2 regions of the Mesorhizobium sp. GW821-FHT07A06 genome follow, and region 1 is predicted to be linked to the other one. Evidence: predicted binding sites of a transcription regulator. Region 1 holds the regulator's gene; the other holds the start of a gene.
The links. Region 1 encodes PhoB, which activates phosphate uptake and scavenging genes when phosphate is short. Its sites were predicted from a motif close to TGTCATNNANCTGTCAT; they were not measured.
Positions count from the first base shown of each region.

Region 2: the regulator PhoB is predicted to act here: its motif matches at 2,076-2,092, upstream of AC07SZ_RS02560 (RNA degradosome polyphosphate kinase).

Region 1 is NZ_JBWKRC010000005.1:493,180-497,522, forward strand. It holds gene pstA (phosphate ABC transporter permease PstA) at 1-470, shown strand, start outside; gene pstB (phosphate ABC transporter ATP-binding protein PstB) at 467-1,270, shown strand; gene phoU (phosphate signaling complex protein PhoU) at 1,297-2,004, shown strand; gene phoB (phosphate regulon transcriptional regulator PhoB) at 2,024-2,713, shown strand; gene AC07SZ_RS19590 (ROK family protein) at 2,910-4,154, opposite strand.
Region 2 is NZ_JBWKRC010000001.1:519,560-523,902, forward strand. It holds gene AC07SZ_RS02545 (TIGR02117 family protein) at 1-364, shown strand, start outside; gene AC07SZ_RS02550 (FAD-dependent monooxygenase) at 509-1,747, opposite strand; gene AC07SZ_RS02555 (zinc-finger domain-containing protein) at 1,767-2,012, opposite strand; gene AC07SZ_RS02560 (RNA degradosome polyphosphate kinase) at 2,156-4,343, shown strand, end outside.

The DNA of each region.
Region 1 (4,343 bases):
ACGAGCTGATGGTGCGGCCGATGGGGCATTTCTCGGCGATCGCCGGTGCCGTCGCGCTGGCCATCCTGGTCATCCCGGTCGTCGTGCGCACCACCGAGGACATGCTCAATCTGGTGCCGAACGCGTTGCGCGAAGCCGGCACCGCGATCGGCGCGCCGCGCTGGGTGGTCATCCGTTCGGTCGCCTATCGCGCGGCACTTTCGGGCATCGTCACCGGCATATTGCTGGCCATTGCCCGCATCTCCGGCGAGACCGCACCCCTTCTTTTCACGGCGCTGAACAACCAGTTCTGGTCCAGCAATCTCAACGCGCCGATGGCCAGCCTGCCAGTCACCATCTTCCAGTTCGCTCTCAGCCCCTACGAGGAATGGCAGCAACTGGCCTGGACCGGCGCACTCATAATCACATTGACGGTTCTCGCGCTCAGCATCTTTGCGCGCAGCCTGACAGGACGCAGAGAGGACAAATGAGCCAGATGTTGTCTCCAGACATGACGATCGCCGCCGAGGCGGCGGCCAAGGCCAAGATCGAGGTCAAGAACCTCAACTTCTACTACGGCCAGTCGAAGGCGCTGAAGGATATCACGCTGTCGCTGCCCGAGCGCAGCGTCACCGCCTTCATCGGCCCTTCCGGCTGCGGAAAGTCGACGCTGCTGCGCGTCTTCAACCGCATCTACGAGCTCTACCCCAAGCAGACCGCCGAGGGCCAGGTGCTGCTCGACGGCCAGAACGTTCTCGACCGCTCGCAGGACCTCAACCTTTTGCGCACCAAGATCGGCATGGTGTTCCAGAAGCCGACGCCGTTCCCGATGTCGATTTATGAGAACATCGCCTTCGGCGTCAGGCTCTATGAGAAGATCAGCAAGGCCGAGATGGACGGCCGTGTCGAGCAGGCGCTGAAGCGCGCAGCCCTGTGGACGGAGGTCAAGGACAAGCTCAATGCCAGCGGCCTCAGCCTGTCGGGCGGCCAGCAGCAGCGGCTGTGCATCGCCCGCACGGTGGCGGTGAAGCCGGAGGTCATCCTGCTCGACGAGCCGGCCTCCGCGCTCGATCCGCTGTCGACCGCCAAGATCGAGGAACTGATCGACGAGCTGCAAGCCGACTACACGATCGTCATCGTCACCCACAACATGCAGCAGGCGGCGCGCGTCTCGAAGCAGACCGCCTTCATGTATCTGGGCGAACTGGTCGAATTCGACCGTACCGAGAAGATCTTCACGTCGCCCCGCGAAAAACGCACGCAAGACTACATCACCGGCCGCTTCGGCTGATCGCACGCATTACGAGGACCAGGATCATGGCCGAACACACAGTCGCAGCCTTCGACGAGGATCTCGGACAGATCAGCAGGCTGATCAGCGACATGGGCGATCTCGCCGGCTCGATGGTCGGCGGTGCCACCAAGGCGCTGTTGAATTCCGACAATGCGCTGGCACAGCGCGTGGTCTCCGACGACGCCATCATGGATGCACGCCAGCGCGAACTCGACGATCGCGCCATCACGCTGATCGCCAAGCGCCAGCCGATGGCCGACGATCTGCGCCATGTCGTCGGGTCGATCCGCATGGCCGGCGACCTCGAACGCATTGGCGACCTTGCCAAGAACATCGCCAAGCGCGTCGGCACCGTCGGTCTCGCCGCAACGCCGCGCGACCTGTCGCATTCCATCGACGCCATGGCGCAACTGGTGCTGATCCAGGTGCAGGGCGTGATCGAGGAGTATGCGGCGCGCGATGCCGCCGCGCTTGCGAAGCTGCGCGCCGACGACGAACGCATCGACGTCAAATACACGTCGGTGTTCCGCGAACTCCTGACCTACATGATGGAAGATCCGCGCAACATCACCGCTTGCACGCATCTGTTGTTCTGCGCCAAGAATCTCGAACGCATCGGCGACCATGTGACCAACATCGCCGAGAACGCGTACTATGTCCTGACCGGCACGCAACTGCCCGCCAACCGCCCCAAACAGGACGAGACGGCGATGTCGGCGCCGGCGGCTTGACGCAAGAGGTGACCAATCGATGATCGCGCCACGCATTATGGTGGTGGAGGATGAGGAGCCGCTGGGAGTGCTGCTCCGTTACAATCTTGAATCCGAAGGCTACCAGGTCGAGGTGGTGCCGCGCGGCGACGAGGCTGAAATCCGCCTGCAGGAGAACGTGCCCGACCTTCTGGTGCTCGACTGGATGGTGCCGGCGGTGTCCGGCATCGAACTCTGTCGGCGCCTGCGCATGCGGCCCGAGACCGAACGGCTGCCGATCATCATGCTGACGGCGCGCGGCGAGGAGAGCGACCGCGTGCGCGGCCTTTCGACCGGTGCTGACGACTATCTGGTCAAGCCGTTCTCGACGCCGGAATTCATGGCCCGCGTCAAGGCGCTGCTGCGCCGCGCCAAGCCGGAAGTGCTGTCCAGCGTGCTCAAGGTCGGCGACATCGTGCTCGACCGTGAATCGCACCGGGTCTACCGCAAGAAGAGCGAGATCCGGCTTGGGCCGACCGAATTCCGCCTTCTGGAATTCATGATGCGCCATCCCGGCCGCGTGTTCTCGCGCAGCCAACTGCTCGACAATGTCTGGGGTGAGACGATCTATATCGACGAGCGCACCGTGGATGTGCATGTCGGCCGCCTGCGCAAGGCGGTCAACAATGGCCGCATGCCCGACGTCATCCGCACCATCCGTGGGGCAGGCTACGCGATCCGTGAGGATTAGGTCCTTGGCGCGGAAGCGTTGACGGGTTGCATCCGCTCCCGGATAGAACGCATTTGGTGTTGGCTCAGAGCTTATGGCTTCGTCATCCCAGGGTCTCCGCGACGGAGCTTCGCTCCTGCTCCGGCCAGGGATGACGACCTCGAGGGGGCTCGGCCAATCTCCAGCGCTGATCTGTGGGATCGGCACAGGCGTTCGCTCAAGCCACATTCTTCCCAGCACTCCCTCTCGCCTGCACGCCCGGCGCGAAGATTTCCTGATCGACGAAGGTCAGTGCGCGCATGGCACAGCCCTCGCGGATCAGGGGCAGCTCGTTCGGTTCGGTGTCGAACGAAATCGATTTCGAGTGCTGGCCGCCAGCGGTCTGGGCGATCGCCTCGCGCAATGCCGGCTCGATCAGGTCGAAGGCGGCGGCGCTGACGCCGACCATGGCCACGGGGGCGGGATCGATCAGCGCGAACAGGCTGCCGAGGCCGTAACCCAGTGCTTCCCCGGCCTTGCGATAGGCTTCGCGCTCGGGCCCGGCCCGTTCACGTGCCGTGGCGGCGAGCGCCCGCATCTGCGCATCGCTGACATCGGCGACCGGCTCGGTGTCCTCGCCAAGCTGCCTGGCATTGCGCCAGATGGCGTAGTTGCCGGCATAAGCCTCGACGCACCCGCGCCGCCCGCATCGGCAGAGCGCGCCGCCTGGCCGATGGATCATGTGGCCGAACTCGCCGCCCGACGAATGGGTGCCGGTGAACAACTCGCCCTTCAGCACCAGGCCCATGCCGATGCCGTGCGACAAAAGGATGGCGATGAAGTCGTCGCGGTAGCGTTCGGGGTCGCGCCAGCGCAGCGCCACGGCCATCATGTTGCAGTCGTTCTCCATGGTGGCCGGGATGCCGAACTCGGCTTCCAGTATGTCGGCGAAGGCGATATCGGTCTGCGGCGTGATCGGCGACCACAGCATGGCCCTGGCCTCGGTGTCGGTGATGCCCTGGATCGCCAGTGCGATGCGGGCGACGCTGCGCACGTCGATATCGGGATCCTCGAGGCGGCGCCGTACAATGGCGACGCATTCACCGATCAGCGCCTCACGCGACATGGTCAGCGTGTCCAGCCGGCGCTGTTCCTCCGATATCACCTGGCCGGCATAGTCGATGACGGCGACGGACAGGAAATTCAGCGACAGCACCACGGTCATGATGGCCGCGGCCTCCGGGTTGAGGCCGAGGCCGACCTGTGGCCGGCCGCGTTTGAGCGCACCGGCCTCGCTCGGCTTGCCCTCGGCCAGGATGCCTTCGCCGATCAGGTCGGAAGAGATCGCCGATATGGTCGAATGGCTGAGGCCGGTGGTCGCGGCGATCTCGGTGCGCGACGGTTGGCCGGCCCGGCGCACGGCCGCAATCACCATGGCGCGGTTGCGCCGGCGCAGATCGTCGTGGCGGATTCCGACCGACATACTTTCCCACATCCTCCCCGGTCGCCGCGGTTCTTCCTGCCCCTCGAACACTGCCGGCAACCGGGACAAATACTGGCAGAAGCGGATGGTGCTGTCATTTATTTATTGCGGGGCTCGAAAAAAAGTCCGCGACACCTCAATATCCATCAGAATCGATGTTGACAGCGTTTCGACGATGGACCAGTATTT
Region 2 (4,343 bases), on a different contig from region 1:
ACTCAAAGCCGGTCCGGTGATGAAGGCGCTGACCCTCGATGCCTCGGTGATGCACGTCGATGTCGCCGGCGCCATCGCCGAACCGCATCCGGATGTCGCGGGCTTCGACATTGACGGGAAGCGGTTCGCGGCGTTGCTCGACTTCATCCAGGCCAGTTTTCAGCAGGGACCGAACGGTCTGATCCATGTCCCGAACGCCGCTTATTCAAGATTCGACGGCTTTTTCGAAGCCAACGGCCATTTCAACGCGCTGGTCGGCTGCAACACCTGGACCGCTGCGGCGCTGCGTACCGCCGGCCTGCGGACCGGCTGGTGGAACCCGTTGCCGGTGTCGCTGGGGTGGTCGATGCGGTTGTATAACTGAGATCCGTCAACGTTTCCAAGATGGACGCCGACGCCAAAGCCGCCAATTTCCTCACAGGTGGAGGAGAAATCCGGCAGGACAGAGAGGGCCGCGGTCCCCGCCAACCTATCGGGCCAACCTATCGGGCCGACTTGTCTCGACGTCCTACCGCCTGACGACCTTCGGTTCCTCCCAGCCATAAAGCCAGTCGAGATCGGTTGCGAGCTTCTCCGCCGGCCGCGTCGCCAGCACCAGGTTGCGGGCCAGCGCCACCGGGCCCCGGGCATGCCAGGCAAGCCGGTTGAGGGCGCCGCGCCTAAGCACCTTCTCCACGCGCGGCCGCCGCAGATTCTCCCAGATGCTGAGGCCCTGTCGCGGATCGGCGGGGAAGTCGGCGACCAGAGTGGCAAGCGTCGCGGCATCCTCGATCGCCATCGCCGCGCCCTGTGCCGCGAATGGCGTCATCGCATGCGCGGCATCGCCGATCAGCGCAATGCCGGCCGGCGTTGTCCAGGGCTGTTTCCGTTCGACGGTATGCAGCGGCCAGGTCAGCCATGGGCCAGCCATTTCCACCAGCTTCACGAGTCCTGGCGCGGTGCCGCGCATGGCGGCGGCGAGGATGCCGGGATCGGCATGGCCGGACCAGCCCTCGGCAATGCGCTCGCCCTTGGTGAAGGCGACGAGGTTGAATGCGTCGCCCTTGCTGACCGGATAGGCGACCATGTGGAAACCCGGATGCAGGAAAGTCGTGACGCAATCGGCTGCGCCGATCGCGGCGAAGGCCTGCCCGGCGCTGCTGTCCGCCGCGACGGTGGTGCGCCAGGCCAACTCTCCCGAAAAACGGCTTCCTGGCGATGCCATCCTTTTTGCATCGACAAGCCCGCGCACCGCCGACCAGACGCCATCGGCGCCGACCAGCAAGGTGCCCTGTTCCTCCGCCGTCTTGCCGCCGATTTCGACGGTCGCCGTGACACCATGGCTGCCAGTCGCAATTCCTTGGACGCGCGCCCCGAGGGTGAGATGGATATCAGGCATCTCGGCAACACGCGCCATCAGCGCGCTCTGCAGGTCGGCCCGGTGCGCGACGAGATAGGGAGCGCCCCAATGGTCTTCTCCCGACTGCCCCAACGGCACATGCGCCAATGCGCGCAACGTCCTTGCATCCTTCAGCACCACGGCCTCCGGCCGCACCGCCGCCGGCAACAGCCGGTCGAGTACGCCGAGGTCACGCAGGATGCTTGTCGCGTTGGGGGAAAGCTGCAGGCCGGCGCCTACGGCTTCCAGGCGTGGCGCCTGCTCGAACACCCGCACGAGGTAGCCGCGTCTGGCAAAAGCAAGGGCCGAGGTCAGCCCGGCGACGCCCGCTCCGGCGATGACGATTTGCCGGGAGCGCGGGTCCTCCATCAGGTCCGTCGCGAAGGAATCAGGCGGCCTGGTCGATGTAGAGGCAGCCGGCAGGCAGCGTTTCCGTCGCCTTCAGCTTCGGCGAATAGCGGTAGAGCGTCGAACAATAGGGGCAGACCTTCTCATTGTCGTCGCCCATGTCGAGAAACACATGCGGGTGATCGAAAGGCGGGTTGGCGCCCGTGCACATGAATTCCCTGACGCCGATGTCGATCGCCGGATGGCCCGCATCGTTCTGGAAATGGGGAATGGAACCGCCTGCCATCGTCGTCTCCTTAACGCAGTCTCGCATGCATCTGGATCATAACAGGTCTCTTTGCAAGATCGATGAAATGAAACTGTCGCAAAAGCCTGTCAGAGGATAAGTTAAGCCGGTTAACCGGCTGAGCGGTGGAAAGAGCAGGAACCATGAACGAACTGAAGCCGGTGCAGAGCGAATTCATCAATGTCGAAGCGGCGAGCCCGGAAGGCGGCAATCCCGATCGTTTCGTCAATCGCGAGTTTTCCTGGCTGCAGTTCAATCGCCGCGTGCTCGAGGAATCGCTGAACACCCATCATCCGCTGCTGGAGCGCGTTCGTTTCCTGTCGATCTCGGCTGCCAATCTCGACGAATTCTTCATGGTGCGGGTCGCCGGTCTCGCCGGCCAGGTCCGCGAGGGCATCGTGCTGAAGAGCCCTGATGGCCGCACTCCCGAACAGCAGCTCGAACAGCTGCTGCGCGAGGTCGAACGGCTGCAGGAAGACCAGCAGAAGAGCCTTTCGGCGCTGACTGTGCTGCTCAACAAGGAAGGCATCGAGACGATCACCCGCGACGCTCTGACCAAGGACGAGAAGGTCTGGTTGGAAGAGCATTTCCAAGACCAGGTGTTTCCGGTGCTCACCCCGCTGTCGATCGACCCGGCGCACCCGTTCCCGTTCATTCCCAATCTCGGCTTCTCGATGGCTCTGCAGCTCCGCCATCGCAAGAACGGCGAGGAGATGAGCGCGCTCCTGCGCCTGCCAGTGGCGCTGAAGCGCTTCATCCGTCTTCCGGATCGCAAGCACCATGTCCGCTTCATCCCGCTGGAAGAGGCGGTCGGCCTCTATATCGGCAAGCTGTTCCCCGGCTACGAGGTCAAGGGTTCAGGCACGTTCCGCATCATCCGCGACAGCGACATCGAGGTCGAGGAAGAATCGGAAGATCTGGTGCGCCTGTTCGAGACGGCGCTGAAGCGCCGTCGTCGCGGGTCGGTGATCCGCATCGAGTTCGACAGGCTGATGCCTGGCGAATTGCGCGATTTCGTGGCCAGCGAACTCGGCGTCTCATCGAGCCGCATCAGCGTCCTGACCGGGCCGCTGGCGCTCAGCCAGATCTCGGAGATCGTCGCCGTTCCACGCGACGACCTCAAATTCACGCCCTACAATCCGCGCTTTCCCGAGCGCATCCGCGAGCATGGCGGCGATTGCTTTGCCGCCATCCGCGAGAAGGACATCATCGTCCACCACCCCTACGAATCCTTCGACGTGGTGGTGCAGTTCCTGCGCCAGGCAATGGCCGATCCCGAAGTGGTGGCGATCAAGCAGACGCTTTACCGCACCTCCAATGACAGCCCGATCGTGCGCGCGCTGGTCGACGCGGCGGAGGCCGGCAAGTCGGTGACCGCACTGGTCGAGCTCAAGGCGCGCTTCGACGAGGAAGCCAACATCCGCTGGGCGCGCGACCTGGAGCGCGCCGGCGTGCAGGTCGTGTTCGGTTTCCTCGAGCTGAAGACGCATGCCAAGATGTCGCTGGTGGTTCGGCGCGAGGATGGCAAGCTGCGCAATTACGTGCATCTTGGCACCGGAAACTACCATCCGGTCACCGCGCGCATCTACACCGACCTGTCCTTTTTCACCACGGACCCGACGATTGCCCGCGACGTCGCGCAGCTGTTCAATTTCATCACCGGCTATGCCGAACCGACCGCCGAAATGCGGCTGGCGATCTCGCCGTTCACGCTGCGGAACCGCATCCTGCAGCACATTTCCGACGAAGTCGCCCATGCTCTGGAAGCAAGGCCGGCGCGCATCTGGATGAAGATGAACGCCCTTGTCGACCCGATCATCATCGACGCCCTCTATGATGCCAGCCGCGCCGGTGTCGAGATCGACCTCGTCGTGCGCGGCATCTGCTGCCTGCGGCCGCAGGTGCCTGGCCTGTCCGAAAACATCAGGGTCAAATCGATCGTCGGCCGCTTCCTGGAGCACAGCCGTATCTATTGCTTCGGCAACGGCCATGGCCTGCCGTCGGACGAGGCGATCGTCTACATCTCCTCGGCCGACCTCATGCCGCGCAACCTCGACCGTCGCGTCGAGACCATGGTGCCGATCACCAATCCAACTGTGCATGAACAGGTGCTCGGCCAGATCATGCTGGGCAACATCATGGACAATCAGCAAAGTTTCGACGTATTGGCTGATGGAACCTCCCGGCGCGTGGTGCTGGAGGAGGGCGAGGAACCGTTCAACGCGCAGGAATATTTCATGACCAATCCGAGCCTGTCCGGACGGGGTGACGCGCTGAAGTCGCATGCGCCCAAACGCATTGCGCAGTTCAAGCGCCGCAAGAAGAACGCCG